Regions from separate parts of the Aeromonas sp. 160P genome, predicted to be linked through region 1. Evidence: riboswitches for the same ligand, from Rfam matches in the RefSeq annotation. Region 1 holds a riboswitch; each other region holds the start of a gene.
What was found. A riboswitch is a leader RNA that binds a small molecule or an ion and turns the genes downstream of it on or off. The one in region 1 is predicted to bind cyclic di-GMP.
Positions count from the first base shown of each region.

Region 2: another riboswitch for cyclic di-GMP. It lies ahead of ACY8FN_RS03160 (immunoglobulin-like domain-containing protein); the one in region 1 lies ahead of ACY8FN_RS19600 (glycosyl hydrolase family 18 protein).
Region 3: another riboswitch for cyclic di-GMP. It lies ahead of gbpA (N-acetylglucosamine-binding protein GbpA); the one in region 1 lies ahead of ACY8FN_RS19600 (glycosyl hydrolase family 18 protein).
Region 4: another riboswitch for cyclic di-GMP. It lies ahead of ACY8FN_RS07615 (glycosyl hydrolase family 18 protein); the one in region 1 lies ahead of ACY8FN_RS19600 (glycosyl hydrolase family 18 protein).

Region 1 covers NZ_JBUXKV010000001.1:4,221,001-4,228,853, forward strand. Annotated here, with positions in the region: gene ACY8FN_RS19600 (glycosyl hydrolase family 18 protein) at 1-2,306, opposite strand, end outside; cyclic di-GMP riboswitch class I at 2,416-2,502, opposite strand; gene ACY8FN_RS19605 (hybrid sensor histidine kinase/response regulator) at 2,737-6,192, opposite strand; gene ACY8FN_RS19610 (DUF2975 domain-containing protein) at 6,408-6,956, shown strand; gene ACY8FN_RS19615 (helix-turn-helix domain-containing protein) at 6,964-7,173, shown strand; gene ACY8FN_RS19620 (hypothetical protein) at 7,181-7,853, shown strand, end outside.
Region 2 covers NZ_JBUXKV010000001.1:661,530-669,382, reverse strand. Annotated here, with positions in the region: gene tatB (Sec-independent protein translocase protein TatB) at 1-373, shown strand, start outside; gene tatC (twin-arginine translocase subunit TatC) at 370-1,125, shown strand; gene ACY8FN_RS03170 (TatD family hydrolase) at 1,314-2,099, shown strand; gene hemB (porphobilinogen synthase) at 2,103-3,119, shown strand; gene ACY8FN_RS03160 (immunoglobulin-like domain-containing protein) at 3,281-5,476, opposite strand; cyclic di-GMP riboswitch class I at 5,524-5,608, opposite strand; gene prlC (oligopeptidase A) at 6,070-7,853, shown strand, end outside.
Region 3 covers NZ_JBUXKV010000001.1:183,479-191,331, reverse strand. Annotated here, with positions in the region: gene cbl (HTH-type transcriptional regulator Cbl) at 1-840, shown strand, start outside; gene gbpA (N-acetylglucosamine-binding protein GbpA) at 902-2,326, opposite strand; cyclic di-GMP riboswitch class I at 2,392-2,477, opposite strand; gene ACY8FN_RS00895 (methyl-accepting chemotaxis protein) at 2,742-4,424, opposite strand; gene ACY8FN_RS00890 (IS1595 family transposase) at 4,725-5,687, shown strand; gene ACY8FN_RS00885 (M3 family metallopeptidase) at 5,742-7,607, shown strand; gene ACY8FN_RS00880 (hypothetical protein) at 7,687-7,853, opposite strand, start outside.
Region 4 covers NZ_JBUXKV010000001.1:1,597,548-1,605,400, reverse strand. Annotated here, with positions in the region: gene ACY8FN_RS07615 (glycosyl hydrolase family 18 protein) at 122-3,151, opposite strand; cyclic di-GMP riboswitch class I at 3,267-3,349, opposite strand; gene ACY8FN_RS07610 (OprD family outer membrane porin) at 4,188-5,630, shown strand; gene ACY8FN_RS07605 (SDR family oxidoreductase) at 5,772-6,599, shown strand; gene ACY8FN_RS07600 (DUF1904 family protein) at 6,679-7,011, opposite strand; gene ACY8FN_RS07595 (TraB/GumN family protein) at 7,100-7,853, shown strand, end outside.

The sequences.
Region 1 (7,853 bases):
CAATTGACTGCATCCGGATCGGTCGCCGTGCAGCCACCACCGCCGCTGGCCGGTTTGACCGTCAGACGGGTTGCCGCGCTGGCATCCAGCCCGCCGTCGGAGACGGTGAGGCTCAGGTCATAGCCGGTGTCGCTGGTCACGCTCGGGCCGGTCACTATCAGGGTGGCGCTGTTCTGGCCTGTCGCGGTGAGGCCTGCCGGCACGCTCCACTGATAGGTCAGGGGATCACCGTTCGGATCGGAGGCGGTGGCCTTGATGGTCACTTGCTTGCCCGACTCTACAGATGCCGTGGCTGGCACGCTCACCACCGGCGCCAGGTTGGCTTGCGGCGCCTTGTTGGTCACCACCACCTGATCCTTGGCACTCAACTGCTGGTCATCGGTCACCGTCAGCTCGAACACCAGATTGATGTCGGCTGCCACGGCGTTCAATACCACGCGGGCCTTGGCTTGAGTGGCATCGAGCAAGCCAGCCTGCGGCCCGGAGATCTGCTTCCAGCTGTAGCTGAGAGCGCTGTTCTCCGGATCGTGAGAGGCCGAACCATCCAGCGTCACCTCGGCCGGGCCGGTCACCTTGAGGTCACTGCCCGCGTTGGCCAATGGCGGCTTGTTGACCGGCGGCGTGATGCCACTGCCGTGGCCCAATCCTTCATGCATGGCGTTGAGGATGTCGCCGTTGTCGGCATCGATCTCCCAGGAGAAGAGGCCACCGAGCTTGTTGGCCAGCACATACTGCCCCTTGGCCTTGACCGAACGCTCGTTGTCATAGGTGATGAGATCGCCGGTCGCCGCCTTGAACAGATAGGGCCCCTCGGCCACTTCGTCGTAACCCTGCTCCCAGCCAGCCCCCATCCGGTTGTTGACGATGTCGCGGTAATCCACCACCCCATCTTCCCAGGTGCCTTTCACCTTGCCGGTCGCCTTGCCGGTGAAGGGGTTGTTGCCCTGATAACCGCTCACCCCGGTCCAGCCACGGCCATACATAGCGGCCCCGACCACCAGCTTGCCGGGGTCAACCCCCTGCGCCAGCAGCTGATTGACCGCCTTGTCGGTGGTGTACTTGGTATTGGGATCCCAGCTCGCCGCATAGAGGTTGGTCTGGTGACCCAGCTCGGTGTTGCTCCAGCCACCGTTGTAGTCGTAGGTCATCATGAAGATGTGATCCATGTAAGGCTGGGCCGCCTTGTAGTCCACATCCTGGATCTTGTCGCCCCCTGCCCCGATGGCCGAGGTGAGCTCATACTGGCGACCGGTCTCGGCCTCCAGCTCGTCGAGCATGGCCCGCAGCTCCTTCATCAGGGTCACATAGGTGGCACCATCGCTCGGGCTGCCCAGTTTCGGGTTGGCGCCCTGTCCGCCCGGGTACTCCCAGTCGATATCCACACCGTCGAAGAACTTCCAGGTCTGCAGGAACTCCTTCACCGAGCCGACGAACACATCGCGCTTGGTTTTGTCACCGAGGAAGTAGAAGGGGTCGGAGAGAGTCCAGCCACCGACCGAGGGGAGGATCTTGAGGTTCGGATAGGCCTGCTTGAGTGCCATCAGGTTGCCAAAGTTGCCCTTGTAAGGCTCGTCATGGGCGGTAAGGCGGCCTTGCGGCATCTGGATGGCAGCCCAGGGATCGTGCATCGCCACCTTGAAGTCGGCGCGGCCAGCACACGCCTTCTGCAGCGCCTGGAAGCTCCCTTCGATCCCTTTGAGACTGTCGTTGAGGCCATCCCCGCCGCAGATGGGGGTGAAACCATAGAGGATATGGGTCAGGTTCTGGGCCGGGATCTTGTCGACGGTAAACTTGCGGCCATAGACCCCCCACTCCACGTAATAAGTCCCCACCACCTTGCCGGACTTGTTGGCGTAGGGCTTGTTGTTCTCTTGCAGCGCGGCCTTGAGTGGCGCCAAGTGGCTGCCGTCGGTATCGGCGACCACGATCTCCTTGGCATCAGACAGGGTGCAGCCATCGGCGTTGCACAGCGCCACCTGCATCTGGTAACGCCCCCCTTTCTTCACCTTGAATTTGGCGCTCCCCGCCGCGGCCGAGGGGCCGGACCACACCTCCAGGCCATTGAGCAACACTTTGGCACTCTGGCCCAGATCGCCACTCCAGAGGTTCCAGTTCACCTCCACATCGGCGGCATCCTTCCGCTTGACCAGATTGTTGTAGGCAGTGGCCGCCTGATCGACTTCAACGATGGAAAACTTGGTGGGGCCCCAGCCGATGGTCGGCTTGCCGGGCGCCGCAGCATAAGCGGACGAGGCACAACATAGACCGACCGCGAGGGCCAGCATGGTAGGTTTTGGACTTGGCATTTTTTTATATTTCCCTATTTCGTTATGTGGACAACGAAAAAGGACAACGCGTCTGACAGGTAACGCAGACTGCAGTGCGGCCTCTTGGCAAAGGTGCACAACAACAACCTGTGGTGACCCCGCTATCTCAGTACGGCTCATCCCTGGACCGGAAGCTTTGCGTCCCGACCTCACAATCGGTTTGCCCTTTAGCTACTTCATTCGCGATAAAAAAAATCGCATCCCGACTATAGAGTGAGCGGATTTGCCGCGCTACTGTCGACTTTCACAACAAGTGGCGTACCAGAGTGGCAATCGGTCGTTATCACACGAAATAGTGAAGGGATCATCGCCAATCCGGGGCCATGTATGACAAGCCATCATGACGATGGCTGTCGCCATATTTGCACGGTTTTGTGAGCCGGTTCACGGCTTGCTGCCCCGGGCGCTGCTACCGCAGCAACAGGCTGTTCATCAGGGCCCGCAGTTTGAGCGGTTTGACCGGCTTGCTGATGTAGCCGTAACCCTTCTCGCGGATCTGCCCCTGCAACTCGCTCTTGCGATCGGCACTGATGATGATGCCCCCCAGCTCGTCGCCACACACCTGCTGCAGCGCAGCCAGCGCCTCCAGCCCGGTCTTGCCGTCGTCAAGGTGATAGTCGGAGAGCACCAGTCTCGGCACAAACCCTTCTGCCAGCAGCGCCTCGGCTTCGACCAGATCGACGGCGCACTGCACCTCGCAGCCCCAACGCCCGAGCAGGGTGCTCATGGCGGTCAGAATGTCCCGCTCGTTATCGATGCAGAGCACGGTCACCCCCTCCAGCTGGCTATCGCGCACCGCAGGCGCGGCCAACTGATGGGGCACGACCGGGCGGGTGGCAAGCGTGAGGGTCACCGCAAAGACCGAGCCCTTGCCCGGCCAGCTCTGCAGGGTGAGCTGATGACCGAGCACCTGCGAAATGCCACGGGCGATGGCGAGCCCCAGACCCAGCCCCTGCTCCTTGGCGGTGCGGGAGTGATCGAGGCGGGAGAACTCGTCGAAAATTGCCTCCTGCTTGTCCTGCGGGATGCCGGGGCCGTTGTCCCACACCTCGATGCGGATCTTCTCCCCGATCCGGCGACAACCGAGCAGCACCCGGCCAGCCGGGTTATAGCGAAACGCATTGGTGAGGAAGTTCTGCAGCACTCGCCGCAGCAGCCGCACATCGCTGTGCACCGCATGCTTGCTCTCCACCACCGAGAAGTGGATCCCCCCCGCCTGCGCCAGTACGCCAAACTCAGCCTTGAGGTTGTCGAACAGATCGCGCAGGGCGAAGTCGATCTTCTTGGCCTTGAACTTGCCCGCTTCGAGCCGCGAGATATCGAGCAGATCGGTGATGAGATCTTCGGTCGCCCCCAACGCATCGTCGATATGGCGGGCGATGCGGGCCTGCTCGCCAGATGGCGGCAACATCTCCAGCAGGGAGGAGGTAAACAGCTTGGCGGCATTGAGAGGCTGGGTCAGATCGTGGCTGACCGCCGCCAAAAAACGGCTCTTGGAGTGGTTGGCCCGCTCCACCTGCTGGTTCACCAGCAGCAACTGGCGGTTGAGTTCGGAGAGTTCGTGAGTACGCTCGGCCACCCGCGCCTCCAGATGTTCGTTCGCTTCGCGCAGCACCCGTTCGGCATCGCGAAACGGGGTGATGTCGGTAAAGGTCATGACGAAACCACCGGCGGGCATGGGGTTGCCCTGCATCTCGATCACCCGCCCATCGGGGCGCTCCCGCGCCGAGATATGGGCGCTGCCGCGCTTCATAAAGGCGACCCGCCGCGCTACGTGATCCTCGATATCACCGAGGCCACAGAGCCCCTGCTCGGCGTTGTAGCGGATGATCTGCTCGATGGAGCGCCCCGCCTGAATAAGCCCCGGCGGATAGTGAAACAGCTCGATGTAGCGGCGATTCCAGGCCACCAGCCGGAGCTCCCTGTCCACCACCGAGATCCCCTGCCCGATATGCTCGATCGCCCCCTGCAGCAGGCCGCGGTTGAAGCGAAACACGTCAGAGGCCTCATCGACTATGGTAGCGATCTCCTCAAGCTGCATGTTGCGCCCCTGCAGGGCAGAGGCGAGCACCAGCCGCGCCGACGAGGTGCCAAACACCCCCGCCAGCAGCCGCTCGGTGTGAGCGATCAATTCGGCCGAGGCCTGCATTTGCGGCGCAAGGGTGCCGCCCCGCTCACCGGCGAAACGGCCAAAGGCACGCTTGACCCGGCTCGAACCGACAAAGCGGGCCGCCAGCATCTCCAGCTCCTTGACCGAGACCCGCGCCTGATAGAGAGCGGCGGTATCACGGCTCGGCTTGCCGACGAAGTTGGCCGCCTGCAACCGCTCGCTCACCGCCGGGCGCGACAGCAGCGAGCCAACCACGTAGCCGAGCAGGTTGAGCACGAGACTCAGGAAGATGCACCAGGCGCCCAGGCTGAGATCGCGAAAGGCGGGCCAGTCCGGCGGTGCCAGCAGCGCAGCCAACGGTGAACCGGCCAGCAATCCGCTCTCCACCAGCAGGGTCACGAACCAGAGGCTCACCCCGAGGAAAAGACCAAGATAGACCCCTTTGCGATTGCCGTGGCGCCAGTAGAGGCCAAGCAGCAAGGCCGGCGCAAACTGGGCCACCGCGCCAAAGGAGAGATAGCCGATGCGGGAGAGACTGGTGAGATCGCCGAGCCAGAGGTAGAGCCCCCAGGCCGCCAGCAAGATCAGCAGGATGGCGCCACGGCGCACCTGCAGCAGCAGCCGCACCAGCCGCTCGTCACGCCCTTGGCGCCAGAAGCGACGCAGCAGCACCGGCAGCACCAGATCGTTGCTCACCATGATCGCCAGCGCGATGGTGCAGACGATCACCATGCCGGTGGCCGCCGAGGTGCCGCCGAGAAAGGCCAGCATCGCCATGCCATCAAAACCGAGGGCCATCGGCAAGCTGATCACATAGGTGTCGGAAGCCACCTCAGCCCCCAGCCACAGCTTGCCCGCCAGCGCCAGCGGCCAGATAAAGAGTCCCATCACGAACAGGTAGAGCGGGAAGATCCAGCGCGCCCAGTGGAGATCCTGGCCCTGATTGTTCTCCACCACAGTCACATGAAACTGGCGCGGCAGGCAGATAACGGCACACATCGCCAGCACCGTATAGATGGCAAGCTCCAGCAGATTGCCGGGGCTCACCGCCATCACCTGTGCAAAGAAGTCGCGGGTCACCTGCTCGTGGGCAACGCCGGGTTTGCTCAAGATCAGCCAGAGGGCAAAGCCCCCCACCGCGATAAAGGCCAGCAGCTTCACCACCGACTCGAAGGCGATGGCTACCACCATCCCCCTGTGGTGCTCGGTGGCATCGAGATGGCGGGTACCAAACAGGATGCTGAACAGCGCCAGCAGCAGGGTGACCCCGAGCGCCAGCTCGCTGGTATTGCTGGTCGGGCTGATGCCGCCGCTGTTGACCATCAGCAGATCTAGCCCGGTGACGATGGCTTTGAGCTGCAACACCAGATAGGGGAGGATCCCCATGATGGCGATGAGGGAGATCACCATGGCGAGCCGTTGGGATTTGCCGTAACGGGCGGCGATAAAGTCGGCGATGGAGGTGATGTGCTCGCGCTTGGCCACCAGAATGAGGCGGGCCAGCAGCCGCCAACCAAACAGAAAGACCAGCATGGGGCCAAGGTAGATGGGCACCGGCGACCAGGGGGATTCACTCGCCTGCCCCACGGTGCCGAAGAAGGTCCAGGAGGTGCAGTAGACCGCCAGCGACAGACTGTAGAGCAGCGGTTGCCCCTTGAGACGGTGCCGTTTGTGCTTGTCTGCCACGAAGGCGATCAGAAACAGCAGCCCCAGATAGGTGAGCGACAATCCGATCAGCAGCCATCCCTGGTGCATCGATAACTCCTTGTCCATGTTGAGTTTTTGTATACAACCTCGCCAGTCTAGAGAGGCGGCAGCCAAAAGTCATCCCCTTCGGACAGATCGAAATTATCGTTTTTCAATAAGTTTTGCCTTGACTGTATATCGTAAAACAATAAACATCGCCGATGTGAATATTGATAAACGATAAACTTTACCTTTCAGATAAAAACATCACGGCGAGGAATGAGATGATATCCAACAAACTCGAACGCTCGAGCATGCTGATCGAATGGCTGCTGCTGTTGGCACTGCTGGCTACCCCTTTGATCACGTTGCTGGAGGTGTGGACCCCCTTCGGTGGCGCCGATTTGCTGCAGGATAAGCTCAATACCATCTTGAACCGTCCCGGCATCAATCCTGCAGACTATCCGCTTCACTTCCCCACCCGGCTGCTCGGCACCCTGGTGCAGTTGCTGCCGGATCTGGTCTTCATGCTGATGCTGTGGCAACTGCGTCAGCTGTTTCGCAGCTACCGCGCCGGTCTGCTGTTCACCTTCGAGCAGATCCGTCGCTACCGGCAGATCGGGCTGCTGCTCTGTGCAAGCTTCGTGGTCGAGTTGATCCACCTCCCCCTGCTGGATACGGTGCTCACCATGAGAGGCCCAGAAGTACTCGGTACCATCTCTCTGAGTACCTCCGATTTTCGGGTACTGCTGGCGGGACTTATCGTACTGGCGCTGGCACTGGTGATGCGCGAGGCCAAACTGCTGGCCGACGAACAGCAACTGACGGTGTGAGGATCCTATGCCCATTATCATCCGGCTCGATGCCCTGCTGACCGAACGCAAGATGACCGCCCGCGAACTGGCCCAGCGCATCGACATCACCGAGGCCAACCTCTCGATCCTCAAAAATGGCCACGCCAAGGCGGTGCGCTTCTCCACCCTGGAGGCCATCTGCCGTGAACTCAAATGCCAGCCCGGCGATCTGCTGGGCTACGAGCAGGAGCGCTAACCCCCTTATGAGCCGTCATATCACCCTGCTTGCCCTGTGGCTGCTGCCACAGTGGTTGCTGCCACGATGGGCCTGCGCCGCCGATGGCACGCAAGGCCCCCGCTACCTTATCGAGCAGGGCGCCAACGCCAATGTGCTGCGAGTGCGCCTCACCATGCAGGGCGAGCCCCCTTTTACCCTGCTCCCCGCTCGCCAGTTGCCGAGCAGTGCCGCGCCGGTTTCCCCCGCGCTGGTCTGCCTTGCAGACAACCAGCCGGTTGCCCTCAACCAACCCTTATCCTGCAAAGAGATCGGCTGGCAGATCACGCTCACACCCGCTCCGACAGTGGGTGCTGATGCCTCGGCCCAACAGTCGCTGCTGTTTGCCCCCAACCAGTGGCTATTGACCGAGTGGGGCAATCTGGTGCGCCAGCAGGGGAGCCACCGAGGGGAGATCTGTCTGCCGGATAGCAGCTGCCAGCCGTTGCCGGATCTCAACCAGCCGCCGCTGATCCTGCCATTTGGTCTGGAAACAGTGCCCGTCACCAAGCCGGACCCGAGGCTGGTGCTCAGCCATGACGAGACCGCCAATCAGCTCGATCTGCCGGCCTTGCAGCAGCAACTGAATGAGATCATCGACTATCTGGCCTTCCAGCTCGATGTGGATCCACCCACTCACCCGTGGCAACTGGTGTGGCTGG
Region 2 (7,853 bases), 3.6 Mb from region 1:
GGCTACCCACTGGATCCGCCTCATTCGTTCGACCGCCAATTCGGTCAAGTCCGAGCTGGAACAGGAGCTCAAGTTGCAAGAGCTGCACAACGATCTGAAGAAGGCGGAACAGCTGCAGATGAGTAACTTGAGTCCCGAGCTGCAGGAGTCCATCGAACAGCTCAAGGCGGCGGCCCAGTCGGTCAATCGCCCCTATCAGGTGGAGAACGAGATCCGTCCGCCGCGCCCCGAGCCGGTCGCCCAGGTTGAACCTGCCACGCCGGTGGAGCCTGCGGTACAGCTGAGCCACGACGTGCCGCCGGTCAACAGCCAGCGGGAGAGCGAGCTTGTGCCAGTCGGCGAGTCAGCAGTGAAAGAGGAGGTGAAGCCATGAGTCTGGCCGAGCAACCCCTGATCAGCCATCTGGTTGAGCTGAGAACCCGCTTGCTGCGATCCATCTCGGCCATCCTGATCGTGTTTATCGCACTGATCTACTTCTCCAACAACATCTACGACTTCGTGGCCCAACCGCTGCTCAGCCAGCTGCCGGAAGGGACCAGCATGATCGCGACGGATGTGGCGACCCCCTTCCTGACGCCGATCAAGCTGACTCTGGTGGTCTCCTTCTTCGTGGCGATCCCCTATCTGCTCTATCAGGCCTGGGCCTTTATTGCCCCGGGTCTGTACCAGCATGAGCGGCGTTTGATTATGCCGTTGGTGGTCTCGACAGCCCTGCTGTTCTATGCAGGGATGGCGTTTGCCTACTACGTGGTGTTCCCGCTGGTGTTCGGTTTCTTCACCAGTACCGCCCCCGTCGGCGTGACGGTGGCGACCGATATCGCTAGCTATCTGGACTTCGTACTGACCCTGTTCTTCGCGTTCGGGGTGGCGTTCGAAATTCCGGTGGCCACCATACTGCTGTGCTGGACCGGGGTGACCACGCCCCAGAGCCTGAAGGAGAAGCGCCCCTACGTCATCGTCGGGGTGTTTGTGGTCGGCATGCTGCTGACGCCGCCTGATGTCTTCTCCCAGACCCTGCTCGCCATCCCGATGTGGGCGCTGTGGGAGGTAGGTCTGTTCTTCGCCCGCTTCTATGTGAAGAAAGAGGATGAAGAGCAACAGGAACAACCGGATGGGGAGAGCTGAGGCTCTGTTCGTCACCTTTTTGCCGGACGGCGAGAGGATGACGAAGTCCGCAGGAATAGCAGAACGAGGGGAGCTAAGGCTCCCTTCCTCTTTTCATGCTCCCGTTCGAGGCGTATGGTGTTGGCCCATCGAGTAGATGGTTTTCAAATGCCTGATATGTATTCCTTTTGTTCGGAACGTCTTATCCCATGATCGATATCGGTTTAAACCTGACCAGCAGCCAGTTCGCCGGTGAGCAGCCTGAGCTGGTAGCCCGCGCCCGCGCCGCCGGGGTGGAAGCACTGATCCTCACCGGTACGGATCTGGCTGGCAGCCGCGACAGCGCCGAGCTTGCCGCCCGCTGGCCGGGCTACTGCTTCTCCACCGCAGGGGTCCATCCTCACGATGCCAAGAGTGTCGATGAGGCGACCCTGCCCGCCCTTCGCGAGCTGGCGGCGCTGCCGCAGGTGGTGGCCATTGGTGAGTGTGGCCTCGACTACAACCGCGACTTCTCCCCCCGTCCGGTACAGGATGCGGTATTCGACGCCCAGCTGGCACTGGCCGCCGAGCTCGGGATGCCGGTGTTTCTGCATTGTCGTGATGCGCACGCCCGTTTCATCGAGATCCTCCGCCCCTGGTTGCCGAAGCTGCCGGGGGCTGTGTTGCACTGCTTCACCGGCTCCGATGAAGAACTGGACGAGTGTCTGGCGCTGGGACTGCATATCGGGGTGACCGGCTGGCTCTGTGACGAGCGGCGCGGTCAGCTGCTGCGCGAGCAGGTAGCCCGCATTCCGGCCGGTCGGCTGATGATCGAGACCGATGCCCCCTATCTGGTGCCACGGGATCTGAAACCCCGCCCGAAACGCAACGAACCCGCTTTTTTGCCGCATATCGCCAAGGTGGTGGCGGCCTGTCGTGGTGAAGCGCCCGAGGCCTTGCTGGCCCACACCCGGGCCACCTCCGCCGCGTTCTTCCAACTTCCTCTCCAGGAGTGATTCATGGCTACAACTCTTCCGGGCGCCTTTCCGGGCCGCCGCCTGCGCCGAGTGCGCAAACATGATTTCAGCCGTCGTCTGGTGCGCGAGAACGTACTGACCGTCAACGATCTCATCTATCCGGTGTTTGTGCTGGAAGGGGAGAACCGCCGGGAAGCCGTTCCCTCCATGCCGGGGGTGGAGCGTCTCTCCATCGATCTGCTGCTGGAGGAGGCTGCCGAGCTGGTAGAGCTGGGCGTGCCCGCCATCGCCCTGTTCCCGGTCACCCCGCTTCAGAGCAAGAGCCTGATGGCGGAAGAGGCCTACAGCCCGGACGGACTGGCCCAGCGCACCGTGCGTGCCCTCAAGGCCCGCTTCCCGGAGCTGGGGGTGATCACCGACGTGGCGCTCGATCCGTTCACCACCCACGGTCAGGACGGTATCATCGATGATGAAGGCTATGTGCTGAACGACATCACCACCGAGATCTTGATCAAGCAGGCGCTCTCCCATGCCGAGGCCGGGGTCGACATAGTCGCGCCGTCCGACATGATGGATGGCCGCATCGGTGCCATCCGCGCTGCGCTGGAAGAGAACGGCTTCATCAACACCCAGATCATGGCCTACTCCGCCAAGTACGCTTCCTGCTACTACGGCCCATTCCGTGATGCGGTTGGCTCTGCCGGCAACCTCGGCAAGAGCAACAAGGCCACCTATCAGATGGATCCGGCCAACAGCAACGAAGCCTTGCACGAAGTGGCGCTGGATATTCAGGAAGGGGCTGACAGCGTGATGGTCAAGCCGGGCATGCCCTATCTGGACGTGATCCGTCAGGTGAAGGATCAGTTTGGCGTGCCGACTTTCGCTTATCAGGTTAGTGGTGAGTACGCCATGCACATGGCGGCGATCCAGAACGGCTGGCTGAAAGAGAAGGAGTGCATCATGGAGTCCCTGCTCTGCTTCAAGCGGGCCGGGGCCGACGGCATCCTCACCTATTTCGCCAAGCGCGTGGCGCAGTGGCTGAAGGAAGATGCCCGTTAAGCAGACGTGACCGAGCGTGTAACGGATAGAAAAGAGGGGAGCCAATGGCTCCCCTCTTTCGTTATGAATGTCGCCCGGAGATAACTCCGGGCTGTGCCAATCGCGGTTGATGCGACGTGGTGGAGGGAGCCAGCGGCTCCCTCTTGGTTATGACCTGCTGATTACAGCTTGGTCCAGGCATCGCTCCAGGCAGAGCCGGTACCCGGTGCATAGTGGCTGGTAGAGCCACCACACCAGCCGCTGTACGGCCAGGGTTTGCACTCGAAGTTGCCGCCGGCGTTGCTGACCCGATCACCGGCCTGATAGCTGGTGTTGGGGGCATAGGCCGGGTAGTCGCCATCGTTGCCGCCGTTGTCGCTCTCTTCAGCCAGGGTGACCGGGAAGCGCTGTACCACCGGCTTCTGGCCGTCAGCCAGACCGCTGATGACCACTTCATAGCTGCCGTCAGTGACGTTGCTGCCTTGCAGTACCAGCGAGCTGGTGCCATTCACTTTGCTGCTGGTGGTGCCGTGGCTGCGGCCGCTCTGCTCCAGGGTCGCAGTGATCTGTACCGGGTTGGCGGTAGTCACGTTGAAACGGATGCTGACCTGACCGTTGACTATGGTGTACTCGCTGGCCATGGCGCCAACGGTGAAGTCGCTGCTGTCGATCACCGGCGGCTTGTTGCCACCGTCACAGTCGCTGTCACCCTGAACTTTCCAGACACCCCAGTCACCTGTGGTACCCGGCTCTTCGTTCTGGGTCCACCAGCCAGCCAGCCAGTTCTTGCCGTTGTGGCTGACGATGTCGCCGCCGACGTAGACCTTCTTGGCATCCCAACCGTTTTCACAGATAGCGCCCTGCTCCTTGACGGTCACGTTGCGCTGCTGGGTCACCAGCTGACCGGCACTGTCGGTCACCTGATAGGTGAGGGTGTAGCGACCGACCTTGTTGCTGTCGACGCTGCCGCTGACCTTGATCTGGGCAGTCAGGTCACCATCTTCTTCGTCATTCGCGCTGACGCCGGTCATCGGATCGAAGGGGGTACCCAGCTCCAGCGTGGTGTCGGTGACGCCGCTGAATACCGGCTTCATGCTATAGACTTCGACGCTACGCAGCTGTTCGGTGACGTTGTTGTCACGATCGCTCACCTTGTAGGTGAGGGGGTAGAGACCGATGCGCTGGTTGTCTACCGAACCTTCCACCAGGATCTGGCCAGTCAGGTCGCCATCTTCCTTGTCGTTGGCGGTGACACCGGCCATGGGATCAAAGGCGGTGCCCTGCTTGATGCGGGTATCGCTCACGCCACTGAACACCGGCTTGCCGTTGTCGATCGGCGGAGTGATCTCCTGCTCGTGGATGAAGGGGCCGTAGCTCTTGATGAAGGATTCGTTGTAGGCCTGACCAGCGGCGTTACGACCCATGTCCCAGTTGATGGACCAGGTCATCACGCCGCGCAGGGGCTGGCCCTGGCTCTTCAGCTTGTTGAAGGCATCGAACAGATCTTGCGGATTGGTGACGTAGCCAGTGGCGGCGGCGTCGATGTTGGTCGGGATGCCGAACACCAGCTTGTCGTGGGGGATCTTGTAGTAGCCACGGGTGCCGTTGATCAGCGAGTCCGCCATGTAGTAGATGAACTCTTCTTTCAGGGCATCGTTGTTCTGGGCAATCCAGCCGAAGCCGTCGATCCAGATACCGTCGCCACCCTGGTTGTAGAACTGGGGGTTGATCCAGTCATAGTAACCTTCCAGCGCCCGCAGATAGGGGGTGTAGAGGCCGTTGGCGGTCAGGTAGGGGAACTCGGGCGCCATGGTGATGAGGAAGTTTTTCCCCTGGGCACGATAGTGATCTTTGACGATGCGCAGGGCGGCCGGGATCACGGTCTGGTTGTTGGCAGCGGTGACTGCGGTTTGCTCCAGATCGATGTCCAGACCGTCAAAACCGTAGGTCTCCACCAGACGAATGATCTCGTCAGCGAAGGCTTGCTCCTGGCCGGTGCGCAGCTCGATGTGGGCATCGGCACCGCCCAGTGCCAGCAGCACGGCGCGGCCCTGACGGTTCAGTTCAGCGATCTGTTCGATGAACTGGCTTTCATTCATGCCGGTGCCGGTATCCAGCTTGAAGGTCGGGATCGGGTTGCTGCCATAGACCTTCATGAAGGAGACATCGACCACGTTGTATTGCGGGTTGACCTGATCGAGCTTGACGCAGGGGGCGACGCCACCCTTGTAGCCAGCGCCGCCGCACCAGTTGTGCCAGTAGCCGACTACCACGCCAGATTGCGGGTTGACCATGTTCTGGCCTGCGCTGGCGGCGTGCAGCATGGGGCTGGTGGCGCCGATCAGGCAGCCCAGCAGGGAGAGTTTGAACTTGTTCATTGTTGCTCCGTACGTTGCAAAAGGAGGCCCATCAGGGGATGGGCTTCGGGGGCAGCTCCGCTGTCATAGGAAAATCCCTTAGACCGGTGGCTTTGCGTGGTGGTCTTTCGAGCCACCTTGCCTTTTTCACCCGACCTCTGTGTGGCACAGACAATCAAGTGGCCCCCCAAATTAGCCGCATATGGTAGGAGAGGGAAGATAAATTAATCAACGTGCTCTTCTGTATGTCACATTTTGGAAAAAGTTAATAATTCAAAGTGTTCCAGAGGGTCTTTGTTTAAATAACAGGATGTTCGAAGAGGGGGGAAAGCCTGATGGCCACAGGGTTGGTGAGGAATTTACCCTGATGCTCGCCACCGGTGGCATGCCTATCAGTAGCACGGGAATGATGGGGAACAAGGGCTGCGGCCTGTGTCATTAGCTGACGCGAGGTGGCCCCCGGCTGGCTGGCGGCACCCCGGTTGTGAGACGGATGGCAAAAAGGGGGCTGGAGTGTGATTCCAGCTTGATTATTGCATGGGTTGCCCACATGTTAGAAAACCATACAGAGCTGATAAAGCGGTCTGTTCAAGACCTAACAAGAGGTAACCGGGATGAATAACCCTTTGCTGACAATGGATGCACTGCCCCCTTTCAGCCAGATCCAGCCAGAGCAGGTGCAAGCTGCCGTGGTGCAGGCGATCGCTGACTGCAAGCAGAAGATCAGCGATGTGCTGGCCCAGAATGAAACCCACACCTGGGATAGCCTGATTGCCCCGCTGGAAGAGGTCAATGACCGTCTGGCTCGGATCTGGTCACCGGTCAGCCACCTTAATTCCGTCCTTAACAGCGAAGCGCTACGAGTGGCACATGATGCCTGCCTGCCGCTGCTCTCTGAGTTCCAGACTTATGTCGGCCAGCATGAAGGGCTCTATCAAGCCTATCTTGGCCTCTCCCAAAGCGATGACTTCCCGCTGCTGAGCGGCGCCCAGCGCAAGGAAATCCTCAATACCCTGCGCGATTTCCGCCTCTCCGGTATCGGTCTGCCTGCCGAGGCGCAGCAGCGTTACGGCGAAATTCAGGCCCGTCTCTCCGAGCTGGCCTCCCGCTTCAGCAACAATGTGCTGGATGCCACCCAGGGCTGGCACAAGCCGGTGACCGAGGAAGCCGAACTGGCCGGTCTGCCCGACAGCGTGCGGGCTGCTGCCCGTCAGATGGCCGAACTCAAGGGCAAAGAGGGGTGGCTGTTCACTCTGGATATCCCCTCCTATCTGCCGGTGATGATGTACTCGGACAACCGCGAACTGCGTGCCGAGATGTATCAGGCCTTCACCACTCGCGCCTCGGATCAGGGCCCCAACGGGGGTAAGTGGGACAACTCCGCCATCATGAGCGAGCTGCTCACCTTGCGCCGCGAACTGGCCCAGCTGCTTGGCTTTGCCAACTATGCCGAGCTGTCGCTGGCGACCAAGATGGCGGACAAGACCGAACAGGTGGTGAGCTTTCTCACCGATCTGGCGGCCAAATCCCTGCCGCAAGGCAAAGCCGAGCTGGAGGAGATCCGCGCCTTCGCCACCGAGCAACATGGTCAGAGCGAGCTGGCCGCCTGGGATCTCGCCTATTACGCCGAGAAGCTCAAGCAGCACAAATTCTCCATCTCCGACGAGCAGTTGCGCCCCTACTTCCCCGCCAGCAAGGTGGTGAAGGGGCTGTTCGAAGTGGTGAAGCGGGTGTTTGGCATGAAGGTGCGCGAGCGTCTCGGCATTGATACCTGGCACCCGGACGTGCGCTTCTACGACATCTTCGATGCCGAGGATGAGCTGCGTGGTAGCTTCTACCTCGATCTCTACGCCCGTGAACACAAGCAGGGCGGCGCCTGGATGGATGTGTGCCTGGGTCGTCGTTACCGTCAGGATGGCTCGCTGCAAAAGCCGGTGGCCTACCTGACCTGCAACTTCAACGGCCCGGTGGATGGCAAGCCAGCGCTGTTTACCCACAACGAAGTGGTCACCTTGTTCCACGAGTTCGGTCACGGTATTCATCATATGCTGACCCGCATCGACGTGGCCGGTGTCGCCGGGATCAACGGCGTGGCCTGGGATGCGGTGGAGCTGCCGAGCCAGTTCCTCGAGAACTGGTGCTGGGAGTCCGAGGCGCTGGCCTTTATCTCTGGCCATCATGAGACCGGCGAACCGCTGCCTGCTGATCTGCTGGAGAAGATGCTGACGGCCCGCAACTTCCAGGCGGCGATGCAGATGCTGCGCCAGCTGGAGTTTTCTCTGTTTGACTTCCGGTTGCATCAGACATTTGACCCGGCCAACCCGGATCAAATCCCGAACCTGCTGGCTGAAGTGCGCAGTCAGGTGGCGGTGATGACGCCACCCGAGTTCAACCGCTT
Region 3 (7,853 bases), 4.0 Mb from region 1:
ATTCGCGAACTGGAAGAGGAGCTTGGGCTAGAGCTCTTTATCCGCTACGGCAAGCGGCTGCTCGGCATGACCGAGCCCGGCAAGGAGCTGCTGGTGATTGCCGAGCGTATCCTGGGTGACGCCAACAATATCCGCAAACTGGCCAGCACCTTTGCCAACCGCGACTCGGGCCGTTTGCTGGTGGCGACCACCCATACCCAGGCCCGCTATGCGCTGCCGCGGGTGGTGAAGGCGTTTCGCGAGCAGTTCCCGCTGGTACAGCTGGAGCTGCGTCAGGGCGGCCCGGAGGAGATAGTGCGGCTGGTGCAGAGCGGCGAGGTGGATATCGGCATCAGCAGCGAGCGGCTCGACAAGAGCGAAGGGGTGGTGGCATTTCCCTACTACCGCTGGCACCACAATATCGTGGTGCCGGAGCAGCATCCGCTCGCTGACGAACGGGAGCTGACTCTGGCGGCGCTGGCCAACTGGCCCATCATCACCTATCAGGCGGGGTTGACCGGGCGGGCACGAGTGGACGAGGCATTTGCCGAGGCGGGCATCGAGCCGCAGATCCTGCTGACCGCGCAGGACTCCGACGTCATCAAGACCTATGTCGAGCTGGAGATGGGAGTCGGCATTCTGGCCGACATGGCGTTTGACGCCCAGCGCGATCAGGGGCTGGTGCAGCTCGATGGCAGCCATCTGTTTGCCCCCCACACCGCCTGGATCGGCCTCAAGCAGGGGCAGTTCCACCACAACTTCGCCTGGCAGTTTATCCAGCTCTGCAACCCCGAGCTGGCGCTGGCGGATATTCAGGCTCGCGCCATGGGCAGCGAGCCCGCCATCGACTTCCAGATTTGAATGGGAAGAGAAGACAAGAAGGGGAGCCAATGGCTCCCCTTCTTGTTGTTCATGTCGAGATTTATTTCAGTTCAATCCAGGCATCTTGCCAGTGGGAGCCGATGCCCGGCTCGTACTGGGTGGCGGTGGTGGTCCACTGCTGGCAGTAACCGCTGTAGGGGAAGGGTTTGCACTGATAGACCTTGCCATTTTTCGGCTGCTGCACCTTGGTACCGGCGGTGTAGGACTTGATGTCGTTCGGGAAGATGAACTGGTAGTCGCCGCCACTGCTCGCCTCCTTGAACATCAGATCCATGGTCTGCTGGATGGTATCGCCGCCCGCTTTCGGGGTGGCCTTGATCACCAGCTGGTGGTGACCTGCCTTCAATCCTTCCAGCGCCATGGTGAAGGTGTGGCTGCTCTCCTTGATGTCGGCACTGCTTTCACCCTTGGCGACGCCGCCGTGGTCGTAGAGGGTGTTGGTGACGGTCAGATCGCCCTGTGCGGTGACGGTGAAGTCGAGGGTTGCCTTGCCGTTGTCCAGCACATAGTCGCTGGCCAGACCGCTGACGCTGATGCTGTCCACCACCGGCGGTTGTTGCTGTTGCAGGTCAATCTCGACCCGCTCCAGCTTGCTGTCACGCTTCAGATAGACCGGGTTCATGCCGTAGATCGGGTTGAACTGGCCATCGGCCCCTTGCTGACCGGCACGGATCAGGCTCTGTTCGGCGTTGATCTTGCTGGCGAGGGCGTGGGCCCAGTTGTTCTTCTGGCCCTGCTCGGCAGTGGCGATGGTCAGCACGGTCTGCAGCTCTGGGCGCTCGCCGTTGGCATCGAATACCCGGGTCATCGCCTTGTCACCCACCACGAGGTCGATGGAGGGGTAGATGGTGCCTGCCTGGCTCCACGCCAGCGGCGGCTGGCTGCCATCTTTGAACTTGGCGTCGATGATGTTGTAGAAGCTGTTGGTGGTGTCGCCCACTTCCCACACCCCGAGGATCAGCTGATAGCCGGTGCGCTCCGGCAGGGTACAGTTGTGGGTCACCTGCTTGGGCGGTTGCACCATGTTGCCTTCAATGACGCAGAAGGGGGTCAGATCGAACGAGGCGCGGCTCAGGGGTTGGTTGGGGTTCCAATCCTGCTTGGTGAGGTAGTAGCGCCAGTTGCGGGTGACGTGGTTGGCGGTGAAGGTCCAGCTGATGGCAAAGGGGCCAGCCTGCACTTCATGCTTGCTCCAGCGGTCGCTGGTCTGGACGTTCAGCTCGCTCCAGCGCGGGCTGCCCGCTGAGGCGATTTGACCATCTTGCGGGCCAGACTGCGGGAAGCCGGAGGGGCCCTCCACGCTTTGTGGCTCCCACTGCACGCCGCCACACTGGCTGTTGCCGCCGGTTTTGCACAGGTAGTTGCGGCTCTCGGGTTGGCTGATGTAGCCATGAGCCAGGGCGCTGCCGCTGGCCAGCAGCGCCAGCACTACGGCGATCTGATTGAGTTGGATTTTTGCTGCCATACATTCCTCTGTTCGATAGATGTGGGCAGTCAGTTGGCCGGGGTGTTCCCCGACGCACACTTGCGTGTGGCAACCCCGCTATCCTGGACAAAACGTCTGTAGACCGGAGGCTTTGCGTCCCGACCTTTCGGTCAGTTTGCCAAATGACTAGATGTTTAGTGATGGGCCAAATATTCAGCCATCAGCATTGCGCACTGCATTGATTAATTATTTGAAGTTAAATGTTTAAACGCACCGTTAAACGGCACGCGAATCATTCTAACTGACTGTTTTTAAATTGTTCTCTTATTTGTGAATGACGTCGAATGCCGTTGAATATGTCGATAAGATGCATGCCAATTGCGTGTTATTGATGTGAAAAAAACTGCCAGCTGAGCTGGCAGGTCGGGTTACAAGGCGACACTGCGTGACGCTGTCAGTGACGGGCGCGCTGCTCGCCAGAGGGGTGATATGTGGGGGCCATCATCGGGGTTGTTGCAGACTCTTTGCCCAGTTTGAACACCGCAAGCCGTTCATCCAGACTGCGGGAGAGGCCTGCCAGCAGCTCACTCTCTTGAGCCAGTTGTGAGGCTGACTGGGACATCTCCAGCGCCGAGTCGTTGATGCCGCTGACGTTGCGGTTCATATCCTCGGCCACCATGCTCTGCTGTTCGGCGGCGGTGGCAATCTGGGTCGCCATATCGCTCACATGCTGGATGCGGTTGACGATTTGGGTGAGATCCTGACCTGCCTGGCGTGACTGATTGACGCTGCTCTCCGCCAGCTTGCGGCTGGCATCCATGGCGCTGGCTGCACTAACCGCTCGCTGTTGCAGCAGGGCAATGGTGCTCTGGATCTCTTCGGTGGACTGGCGGGTGCGGCTGGCCAGCTGGCGCACTTCATCGGCCACCACGGCAAAGCCACGGCCCTGCTCGCCAGCGCGAGCGGCTTCGATGGCGGCGTTGAGGGCCAACAGGTTGGTCTGATCCGAAATGGCGCTGATGACAGCCGTCACTTCGCTGATCTGCATCACCCCCTCCTTGAGTTGATTGACTTGCACGGTTGCCTGTTCCACCTCGGTAGCCAGCGCCTGAATACCGTTGACGCTGGCATGAACGTCACGGTTGCCGAGCCCGGCTTCACCGGTCGCTTCCTGGGTATCGCGGGCGGTATTTTCAGCATGACCCGCCACATCGGTGATGGTGGCACTCATCTCGTTCATGGCGGTGGCGAGCTGGGCCAGTTGATCCCGCTGGCTGGTGACCGCCTGATTGGTCTGCTCGGCAGAGGCAGCGATGCGCAGGGCTGCATCCGCCACGTTGCGGGCCCCCAGACTCGCTTCCAGCAGGGCATGACGGATGGCATCCAGACTCTGGTTGGTGCAGCGGGCGACCATACCCAACTCATCTTTGCCGTGCACCGGGATGCTCACCACCAGATCGCCCTTGGCAACCCGCTGCATGGCGTGGTTGATCTGATTGAGGGGGGAGACAATGGAGTGAGTGATGCGCCAGCCCAGCAGCCCCATCAGCAAGACCGCGATGGCGGTGGCGGTACCCATCTTCATGTATTGGGCCCAGATGGTCTGCTGGATATCCTGCAGCAGCATGCCGGAACCGAGGATCCAGCCCCACGGCTGATAGCCGGAGACCATGGAGAGTTTGTCAGCCGTCTCGCCTGACGGGCCGGTCCAGACATATTGCAGGGTGCCCTGTTTGCCCCCTTTGGCGATATCCACCATCTGGAACCAGAACTGCCCGGCGGTGGCTGCTCCACCTTCCCCCATCTTCTGACCGACCAGCTCGGGGCGGATGGGGTGAACCAGCATGGTGCGGTTCTCGTCGATGACAAACAGGTAGTTGTTGCCATCAAAGCGGGTGTTGGTCAGCAGCTTGCGGGCTTCCTGCTGCGCCTGTTCAGCTGGCAAGGTGCTGGCCAGAAACTGGATCTGGCTCATGGTTTGTCCCAGCACCGCATTGAGCCGCGCCTCTCGCTCGCTCATCAGATTGCGCTGGAGCGCGTTGGCCGAGATAAACAGCAGCGAGATAAAACCGACAAATGCGACCGTGAGCAGCAAAATCAATTTGCGGCTCACAGTGATATCACCGAGCTTGAACATGACGAAACCCTCATTATCCCTATTGATGTGACGTGGCTCGTTACCGCAGTAGCCTAGTTTCATAAATTAACGACTCATTGTTGCAGCCGTTCATCGGCCTTTTTCAAATGAGTGTTTTGACAACAGTATAGCCAGCAGACAGCGATACTCACTTTTTGGTAGCGTGTTCATGCGCGTCCCTGCGTCATTTTTGCCAAAGAGTGTGAATGGTTTGGCATTTCAGCAAAAAATAAGGCTCTGTCCCAATTATGTGTTGAAAGGCTAAGCTTGAAGTAGGCCATCACCTTGAGGTCTACCATCATGGATACCCCAGCCTTTCAACACCTGTTGTCTCTCTTTCCACTGCTTACTCTGCGCCAACGCCGTGTTGCCCGGCAGGAGCTCACTGCGCCCCACGCCATTACCTCACTCAATACCCAACTACCTGCATGCAGTGGTTGCCCACATTGTCAGGCTGATGCCAGTCAGCTGGCACCCTGGGGATGGAGTCGGGGACTACGTCGCTACCGTTGCAAACTGTGTCTGCGCACCAGCACTGTGTTGACAAAGACCCCCTTGGCCAGATTACGTAAAGCCCAATGCTGGGAAGACTACGCGCAAGCCCTCATTGAAGGACTGACTGTCCGCCAGGCAGCTTTGCGTTGCGGGGTCAGCAAAAACACCGCTTTCCTCTGGCGCCACCGCTTCTTGCGTGCGATGGCCGCCCATCAAGCCACACGGGAAGAGGGTATCGTTGAGGTCGATGAAACCTTCTTCCTCGAATCGTTCAAGGGGCAACGGGGACTGCCGCGTCCAGCACGGCATCGCGGTGGTAAAGGGCGAACCCGGGGAACCGGGCTGGATTACATTCCGGTGATGGTGGTACAGGACCGTGCTGGCCATCATGCCGATTTTCAGTTGGAAAAGATGAACGCCGAAACAGTTATCGCGGTCTTGAAGCCCCTTGTCTCGCCGGATGCCGTGCTGTGTAGCGATGGCGCGGGCGTGTATGCCAGTTTCAGTAAAGTGCAGGGAGTGACTCATCAAGTAGTGCGCAATCGTCAGGGTGAGCGAGTGGTCGGAGCATTCCACATTCAACATGTAAACGGCTATCACCATCGATTGAAAGAATGGATGGTGCGCTTTCATGGCGTCGCAACTCATTATCTGAGGAATTATCTGGGTTGGCGCAGGATGCTGGAGCGTTACGGGAAGGGAGTGAATATCAAAGCGTGTTTGCATGAGGCGCTGGGGCACCCCATGCAACACGTAATTGGGACATAGCCAAAAATAAGGAGTGGGCCCCGCTGCGGGTGCCGCCACAACAAGAGGGAATTTATGAGTTCCATTGCCAGGAATTACTTCAACCAGCTCAACGCCGACTACCTGCAGGTACACAGGTGCAAGGAGGATCTCTTCTGGTCCACCTATATGGGCACCAGCGATGATCAGCCCGGTTTCACCGCAGCCGAACAGGCTTACAAGGCCTTTTGTGCCAATCCGGCCCGCCTGCCCGCATTACGGGAGATGCTGGCGCAGGCCGAACAGGATGATCTCAAACGGGGTCTGCAAGGCTGGATCGCCTTCTTCGAGTGCAACGTGATTGAAGATCCCGCCGCTGCCGCCCTGATGGATGAGCTGGTGGCCGCCGAGGCGGATCTGTTTGCCCGCCGCAAGGGGTTGAAACTGACCTTGCTGGACGAGCAGGGGCAGCAAGTGGCCGGTAGTCTGCCCGCCGCCAGCACATCGCTCGCCGCCAGCCCGAACGAGGCGGTGCGCCAGAGCGCGCTCGCCATGTTCCACGCCCTGGAGCAATGGGTGGTCGGCAACGGTTTTCTCGAGGTGGTGGCGATCCGCAATCGCTTTGCCCGCGCCATGGGCTATCGCGACTACTTCGACTACAAGGTGCGCAAGAACGAGCAGATGAGCCCGGAGCAGCTGTTCGCCATCCTCGACGACTTTATTGCTCGCACCGATGGGCGGTTGCAGCAGAGTCTGGCCGAGCTCAACGCAGCCAAGGGGGCGGCGGCGCTGTTGCCCCACAACCTGCGCTACAGCGTGAGCGGCGACGTGACCCGCCAGCTCGATCCTTATGTGCCCTTCTCGCGGGCGTTGAAGGATTGGGTCGAGAGCTTCCGCCGCCTCGGCATCCAGTATCGCGGGGCGACCTTGACGCTGGACTTGCTGACCCGGGAGGGGAAATACGAGAACGGCTTCTGTCACGGCCCGGTGCCGAGCTTCTGCCAGCAGGGCGAGTGGGTGCCTGCGGTGGTCAACTTCACCAGCCTGGCCGATCCGGCGCAGGTGGGCAGCGGTTGGAGTGGCCTCAATACCCTGTTCCACGAGGGGGGCCATGCCGCGCACTTTGCCAATGTCACCGGCAACGCCCCCTGCTTCTCACAGGAGTTTCCGCCTACCTCCATGGCCTATGCCGAGACCCAGTCGATGTTCTGCGACAGCCTGCTGGACGATGCCGACTGGCTCAAACGCTACGCCAGAAACGCGGCGGGAGAGCCCATCCCCGATGCCCTCATCAAGGAGTTGATCGCCGCGCGCCAGCCGTTTCGTGCCTTCAACGAGCGCCAGATTGCGCTGGTGGCCTACTTCGAGCGGGATCTTTACGCCATGGATGAGGCTGAGCGCACTCCCGATGCAGTACTGGCGCTGGCCCGCCAGTGGGAGCGTAAGATCGTCGGAGTGGAGAGCCCGCGTCCGCTGCTGGCCATTCCGCACCTCCTTAATCAGGAGTCGGCCTGCGCCTATCACGGCTACCTGCTGGCGCTGATGGCGGTGGAGCAGACCCGCGCCTATTTCCTGAAGCGCGATGGCTACCTGACCGACAACCCGCGCATCGGGCCGGACTTGGCCGCCCACTACTGGGGGCCGGGCAACGGCATGAGCCACGATGAGACCCTGCGAAGCCTGACTGGCGAGGGGTTCAGCGCGGTGCCGCTGGCCGAGGCGTGCAACCTGAGCACTGCCGAATCATGGCAGCAAGCGCAAGCCTGCATGGCCGCCGCCCAGCAGCGCCCCGCTGCAGGTGAGGGTACCCCGCTCGATGCCCATATCCGGGTGGTACATGGCGCAGAGCTCATCGCCGACAACCGCGAGTCGGAAACCCGTATGCTGGCCGACTTTGAGGCGTGGATTGCCCGGTGCTACTTTGCTGGGGGTGTCGGAGAGGAGCAGAGCCGCGCGCAGTAAGTGATGATATGGAGGCAGGCTTGTTCTGAATAAGCAATTGGCAGGAGGGGGACCTTCCTGCCATTTTTTTGCTCATTATTCACGACTCATCAATGACTTTATTTCCGCAACTTTCGCAGATGACGTGGCGTTCAAAGCGATCCATGTTGGCCAGGAAGGGGCCTGCTGCCCAGCCGGTAATGAAGTCCTTGATAAACTCTTTGCGCTTTTGCTCCGGTGTCGGCTGTTTGCCAAAGGATTTGTCGA
Region 4 (7,853 bases), 2.6 Mb from region 1:
TTATTAATCGACTCTATTATAGAGGCTGCCCGCCAGGAAAGGCAGGCGCATTTTCAACCAGATCGACCAACCAGACAAAAAAAGTGAGGCCGAAGCCCCACTTATCTCATTGATTTCAAGATTAATAACTACATACAGATTTCCAGCTGCCGTCGGTTGCCTTGGGCTCGCTGCTGGTCCACCAGTTGGCCTGCCACACCACCTTGTTATGGGTAATGCGATCGCCGCCATTGGCATGGTCCCCCTGCGGCCAGGTCGGATAGGCCTTGTAAGATGCAGGATTAATGCTCTGACTGCTGCAAGTGGTCCCCGGATTATCACCACCACCGGAACCCAGCACCGCCTCTGGCAGAGTCGGGAACTCGGCCTTGAGACCGGCGGTCTGGTTGCCGCTGATGATGCGGATACCGCTCGGCACACCGGCGGCTGGCAGATAGTAGGTCAGCGCCACTTCCACATCAGCTCCCGGTGTCCAGGCCTTCCAGGTCGGCAGGGTCAGCCCTACCTTGTGAAAGTCCTTCTCGCCCGCAATGCCGTCGGAGTTCTGGTTGCCACCGCTCTCAACCACTTTCAGCCCCATGCCGCTCTGGTCGGTAATGGTATCGGAGGTAGAGGTCGGAACCAGGAACTCGATACGGGTACCGCCCGGAATGGTCTGGGTCGAGTTGTTGGTGAGCTTGAGGGTCGGGTTGATCGGGTAGTTGGAGTCCCCTTCCTTGAAGCCGGAGAGGCTCACTGCGATGTCGAGCTGGGCCGCCGGAGCTGCCAGATCGTTCTGCTTGGTGTGGTACTTCGTCGCCTTGGCGAACTTGTCGTAGGCGAGCGTGGTCAGGGTATCCCCCATCCCGTACTCGTTCTTGGCAGGATCGAACGCGTAGTCGCCCGCCATCTCCCAGAACATCACACCACCCAGACCACGGTTGATGATGTAGTCGAGCTTGTGGCCCATTGACTCTTCATCTTCGGTGGAGAGGAACACTTTCTTCTCTTCGTTCCACAGCCAGGGCGCGTGGGCCTTGTCATCGTAGTAACGCACATACTTGCCTTGCATCACGTGAGCAGGGTTGTTGGGATCCAGACCCCAGGCTGTGCCGTAGCTCGGCAGGGTAGTGATGCCGAGGCTGGCCGCGTTCTCCAGGTTCTTGGCATGCCACATGGGCACGGCGCCACCGCCGATCTCTTTGCCGTTCTTGTCGAGATCATGCCAGATGTTGTCGATGCCGACCGCCCCGTTGCCGCACGGAATGGTGCTGCCACCGGTGCCGGGTTGGCAATCGCTCTGGCTCGGCAGGGCCGCCTTGCCACCCAGACCGTGGGTGCCACCACTGACCCCTTGCCAACCGCGGGTGTAATAGGGCACACCGACGTTGATCTTGCCGGCTGCCAGCGCACCACGGAAGTAGTGTGCCGACCAGGCCGCATTGAGGTAACCGATGCCGCCAAACTCTTTCTGGGTATAGACGCCCCAGTTGGCCAACTCTCCATCAGCCTTGTTATCAAACAGCGCCGCGTTGTGGCCGACAAAGTTGTTCCAGGCACCGTGGAAGTCATAGGTCATCAAGTTGACGTAATCGAGGTACTGGGTGACCTGGAAGTTCTCCATCCCGCGCAGCAAATAGGCCGACGCCGGTGAGGCGATGGTCAACATGTACTTGCGGCCATCTTCGTAACCAGCGTTGTCGAGCCGCGCCCGCAAGGTCTTCATCAGCACCTCGTAGTTGGCAAACAGCTTGGCCCGGCACTGGTTGGAGAGCGGGAAGTCGTTAGGATTGCCCGCATCCTTCATGGAGGTGGGGTATTCGTAATCGATATCGACCCCGTCAAAGCCGTACTGACGGATGAAACCGACTGCCGAGTTGGCGAGGGCATTGATGCCGTCGGTATTGACCGAGCAGTCGCCCTTGGTGGTGGCGGTGTAGAAACCGCGGGTATCAGCCCAGCCCCCTACCGAGATCAGGGTCTTCACGTCCGGATACTGCTTCTTGTACTTCGACAGCAGGTTGAAGTGGCCCTTGTAGGCGAATTCAGGATCCATCTCGGCACCCGGCACGCCGTCCCAGGTCATCTTGGTAGCAGCATCGTCCACCTTGATCAGGTGGCTCTGCTCATCCACAGCCGCGAAGGCATAGTTGATGTGAGTGATCTTGTTCCACGGAATGTCGCTCACCAGATAGGCTGGCAGGCCATTCTTGCCGGTGCGCCAGGAGGTGAAATAGCCGATGACCCGACGGGCGTGGTCATCCCCCATGCACTCGTAGCCATCCGGACGGTAGATCTGACGGATATCACAGGAGAGGTTTCCCCCATCTGGCGGCAACGCGGCCTCTTCGACAGTGACGGTTACCGCCGCCGACTCGCCGCTCAGATTGGTCTTGTCGGTGGCCACCAGCTTGAGGGCAGCACTGCCTTTGGCATCCGGCGTCCAATTGACCTGCCAGGGAGCAGTGGTATCTTCACCCATCTTCTTGCCGTCGACATAGAGCTCGACTTTGGCCACATCGTTATTGGCATCGGTGACATTGCCGCTCACCGCCACACTGCGACCCAGCGTCACCTTGGCGCCATTGGCCGGGCTGCTGATGCTCGCCTTGGGCGCCTCTGGTGCCACCACGGCGGCGACCTTGAAGCTGGAATCCGCTTCACTCAACACCTTGCCATCTTTATCCAGCGCCCTGGCTTTCAGAGCATGGGCCCCCACTCCGGCGGCACTCCAGCTGGCATTCCAGGGAGCGGCGCTCGCCGTAGCGACCAGCTTGCCGTCGATGAGGTATTCGACTTTGACCAATGCAGTCACCGGGCCGCTCAAGCTCACCGCCAGCGCCACGCTGGCACCTTCATTGAAACTGGCACCGGCAGCCGGTGAGCTGACAGCTACGCCGAGCGCCGGGGGTGGCACCTCGCCGCCATAGAGCCTCCAGGCATCGGCCCAGACCACACCAACGCCCGGTTCATAGTGATAAGGAGATGCCCCGCACCAGCCTGAATAGGGAAATTCTTTGCACTCGTAGAGCGCGCCGACGTTGCTGACGATATCGCCAGCCTTGTAGGCAGTACCGGATTTGTAGGCGGGATAAGCGGCCTGAGCCCAGGCGGGCGCAGCCGCAAGGGCGACCAGCATGGCAAGCCTGCTGGGTCTGAAGAGCTGTCGCATATTGTTATCTTCCTTGTTTTGTCTTGGCGTTGGTCACCAAGGCAAAGAACAATCGCAACCTGCATGATGGGCGCAGACAACTGGCAATGGACCTGCCACAAAAACCACCCTCACCCAGGGAAACCCCGCTATCTGGATCCATGATCAAGACCGGAGGCATTGCGCCCCGACATCACTACCGGTTTGCCCTTTACCTGGGTTCCGTGAGGAACAGGCCGAGTATAGGAAGCAACCTGCAGAGCCTCAATCTTAATTCTCGAAAGAAAATATGTGAGTTTCCGCCGCCCCCTCCGTTTTCAGTCAGCCGAAATTAATGTTTTTATCATTAATTTCATACTGTTAGCCAAGTCAAAAAAACCAAAATCACCCTCATTTGCATCCCCGTAATGTGCGTTGGCTCACTGGTACGACATGCCAGAAATGTGACAATGCGCGCCCTTGGTCAACGAGCCAAGGCTATGGAATCACTGGCAAAAATAAAAAAGGAACACCTAAATCATGTGTCATGACTCAGGTTTTCACCACCTCAGTCAGCAGGCCCAAACGTCTCGCTTCCCTCCCGTGACAGCTGGCAAACATATGGCGAATAGTTTTTTTGTAACGAAAATTTATCTGTTACAACGAGGTTAATTGCTCTACTCGGACCCTGATTGATAAAAACCAGTGTGAACGCAGGCTACAGCCAAGAGAAAACGCTTTTATTGCCGCGATACTGGGGATGTAACAGATTGCAGGTGCGGTAATGAATATTTGCACTCGGTCATACTTTTGAAACATGACGGGAACTTTTCATTGATATTTCGCACCGCGAACGTACTCTTATGGTTGTCCGATAGCCAAGAATCGGAACATAAAAAAACAACATGTGATGATCAGGATCGCCAACCACAGATGTGCCAAGACATCCGGGTTCGCAGGTAACCAAGACAAGATTTTTTCCCCTTAGGGGTTTTGATTGCAATGCCAATACCGAGCGGTAGGCCCGATGCCAACTGCCGGAAAAAAAGCTAAGTCCATAAAATCAGGAGCAATAAAAATGGAAAAAGTGATCTTCAAGCGCGCCGCTTTGAGTGCCGCTGTGGTAGCCGCTCTGGTCGCCCCCGGCATGGCATTGGCTGCTCAGGACATGATGAGCCCAACCTACGGCAAATCCTATGAGGCCTTTGCCGATGATGCCAAACTGAGCGGTGGCCTGTTCTACTTCCAGCGTGATCGTCAGCGCGTGGAAGGGCCTATGATGGCTGACCCAAACGACCCAGACAAACAAATTCCAAATCCTAAAGCTGGTAAATACAAATCCAACCTAAGCCACGCCACTGCTCAAGTCGCCCTGAATTTTAACTCTGGTTACGCGTGGGATTTCATCGGCTTAGATCTCGGTGGTTTCGGTGCTTACGACCTTTCAATTGATGAAACCAATGGTGTTAACGAAGAAAACGAGTTCAGCTTCATTGGCAGACAATGGGGCGGAAAAATGGATGGCGTTTCGGAAGGCGGGTTTAGCCTTTCTAACGCGGCACTGAAATTTAAATTGGGTGACAGTGTTACAGCTAAAGGTGGTTATACACAATTGTACGTTCCTGGTGTGATTGGTGTTAACTGGTCCTATCAGCCGGGTACCTATCGTGGTGGTCAAGTCGAAGGCAACTTTGGCGGTCTCTACCTCACTTACGCAATTGCCGATGAATACAAAGCACCATGGTTTAAAGAGACTGCTGGATTCTCTAAAAAGTCGATGTATGCAGGCAGTACTGCATTTAACGATGAAAATAGCATCGACTATATCCACGGCTTAGCTGCCCGTTATACCTTCGAAAATGGTACTGCTGTGACCGGTTCCTTCGGTCAGTCCGAAGGCTATATGGACAGTTACCACTTTAAACTTGCTCACAAGTTTGACGTACTGGGCGGCCTCTCCACCAGCTACCAATTCTACGGATCTGATACTGAAAACAATGACTATAACGGTCTGGCATGGCAGCAAGCACTGACTGCAGCTTGGAACTATGCCCAGTACAGTTTCCGTCTGGAGGGGATGTGGACCAAAGCGGAAGGCGATTTGGGTAACTATCTACCTCGTTTGACTACTGGCTATGCAAACTCTCAAGGTGCCAACGAAATTTGGTGGGACTCCCGTTCCGACTGGAACGAAAACAACGAGAAAGCGTTGTTTGCTGGCGTGACTCGTTCTCTGGATGACCTGGTTGGTGCGCCTGGTTGGACTGTCGGTGTATCTGGTGCTTACGGCTGGGATGCCGAAAATGGCAACAGCACTCGTGTTGACGGTAAAGAGTGGGCAGCTAACTTCGATGTCATGTACACCGTACAAGATGGCAAGCTGAAAGGTACTCTGTTCAAACTGCACTTCACCGATTACAACAACAAACAAGACGAATTGGGCAGCTGGTATTACCCGAACATGTTTACTTCCGAACGTGACGTCAAGTTCCACATCATTGCTCCGTTTACCATCATGTAATCAGGCAATACGATGTCAGCAAACCGGGCCACTTGGCCCGGTTTTCTTTTTTACGGTTGGCAGGCTAACATGCGAGCCGGATAAGGGTTTTATCCGCACACCAGCCCGCACACTTCTGCCAGCAGTTACAAGGACGCCATCATGCCCCGTTTTGTTCTGATCACCGGTTGTTCCAGCGGTATTGGCCTCGCCGCCGCGCAGGCGCTGGGCCAGCACGGTTTTACCGTGATCGCCTCGGCGCGCAAGGCGGAAGATGTGGCCCGTTTGCAGCAACAGGGATTGCTGGCGGTACAGCTGGATCTGGCGGATCCCGCCTCCATCGAGCTAGGCGCCAGTGCGGCGCTCCATCTGGCGGGCGGCCATCTCTATGGCCTGTTCAACAACGGCGCCTATGGCCAGCCGGGTGCGCTGGAAGATCTGCCCACCGAGGCGCTCAGGGAGCAGTTCAATACCAATCTGTTTGGCTGGCACCATCTGATCCGGCAGGTACTGCCGCCGATGCTGGAGGCCAAAGAGGGCCGGATAGTGCAGAACAGCTCGGTACTGGGGCTGGTTGCCATGAAGTTCCGCGGCGCCTACAACGCCAGCAAGTTTGCACTGGAAGGATACAGCGACACCCTGCGCCTCGAGCTGGCGGGCAGCGGGGTACATATCAGCCTGATCGAACCGGGCCCCATCGATACCCGTTTTCGCGCCAATGCCCGCAGCGCCTTTTTACGTCACATCGATCCGGCCCAGAGCCGCCACCAGTCAGCCTACCACCAGACCCTGACCCGGCTGGAAAAAGAGGGGGCCACCAGTGGCTTTACCCTCCCCAGCGAGGCGTGTATCCCGCCACTGCTGCACGCACTGACCCACGCCAATCCAAAGGCTCGCTATCCGGTGACCACCCCGACCAGAATTTTTGCACTGCTAAAACGGATCCTGCCCACTCGCTGGCTCGACAAACTGCTGGCCAAATCGGCCTGATCCCGTGATTGGCGATAAGCATCCAGTAGCGTAGATTGAGTTAGCCGCGTAGCGACCTAACCCGACGTTTATCCTCTCTTCAATAGTGCTCGCCATTGCTGTAGTAAGCGCTCTTGACCATGGGGATCACCTGCACCACCACATAGGTCTGCTCCCCCAGCAGCTGTTTCAGATGGCGCGTGATAAGACGTGCGGCGGCATCCTGCATCTCCTGCGGCCGTTCAAACCAGTGCAGCTCGACAAACGGAAAACCCGCCTCTGGCTCACCGTTGCGGATCCAGCAGCTCTCCACCCGCTCCATGGTGACAAATTCCGGCTTGCCACCGGTCAGCTCGCAAAGCTCGGCCAGCAGCGGGCCGCTCAGCTGTCGCAGGGTATCGAGCGTCACGGCGCGAAAACGAAGATGGGGCATGGCAAACCTCTTGGTTATCTGAAATGAGGACTTATCATAGGAGTTATTGTCAGCAAGAGAAGTCACCCGGCGCATATTAAGGATCCCCATGAGATTTCATCGCACCCTCTTTGCCTTCCTGCTCTGCCTGCTGCTACCGCTGCACGCCTTTGCCGATCCCGCGTTTTATCGGGTGAGCAAGGGCAATCAGCAACACTGGCTGCTGGGCTCCATCCATGCGGGCAAGCCTGCCCTTTATCCTCTGCCCGAGCCGGTGGAGCGGGCCTGGCTGCAGAGCCGGGCACTGGTGATGGAGGTGGACATGAACAGCATCACGCCGGATCAGTGGCAACAGACCGGCTCCCTCACCCGACTGGTGGATGGCAAACCCCTCAAGGATCATCTGCCTGCCGAGCTCTATCAACGCACCCTGATGGCGGGCGCCCGCTATGGCATCGACGAGGCTACCCTCGCCACCCTGCGCCCCTGGTTTGCCGCCATTACCCTGACCCAGGCCGCCATGGCCCGCTCCGATTTCAACAGTGAACTCGGGGTAGACCAGCACTTTGCCACCCGGGCCGCCAAAGAGAGCAAGCAGGTGGTAGGCTTTGAAACCCTGCTGGAGCAGTTGGGTTATCTGGCCAGCGTAGGTGACAACCAGACCCTGATGCTCGCCAGCACCCTGGATGAGCTGCCGATGCTGGAGAGCGGATTCGCCGCCGTGATGAAGGCGTGGCAGCAGGGGGATGAGGCAGCCCTGATCAATCTGCTCAAGGAGGAGATGGCCCCACCCGCGCTACAGAGCTGGATGGAGCAGACCCTGCTGGCCGAGCGCAACCACAACTGGCTGAAAAAATGGTCCA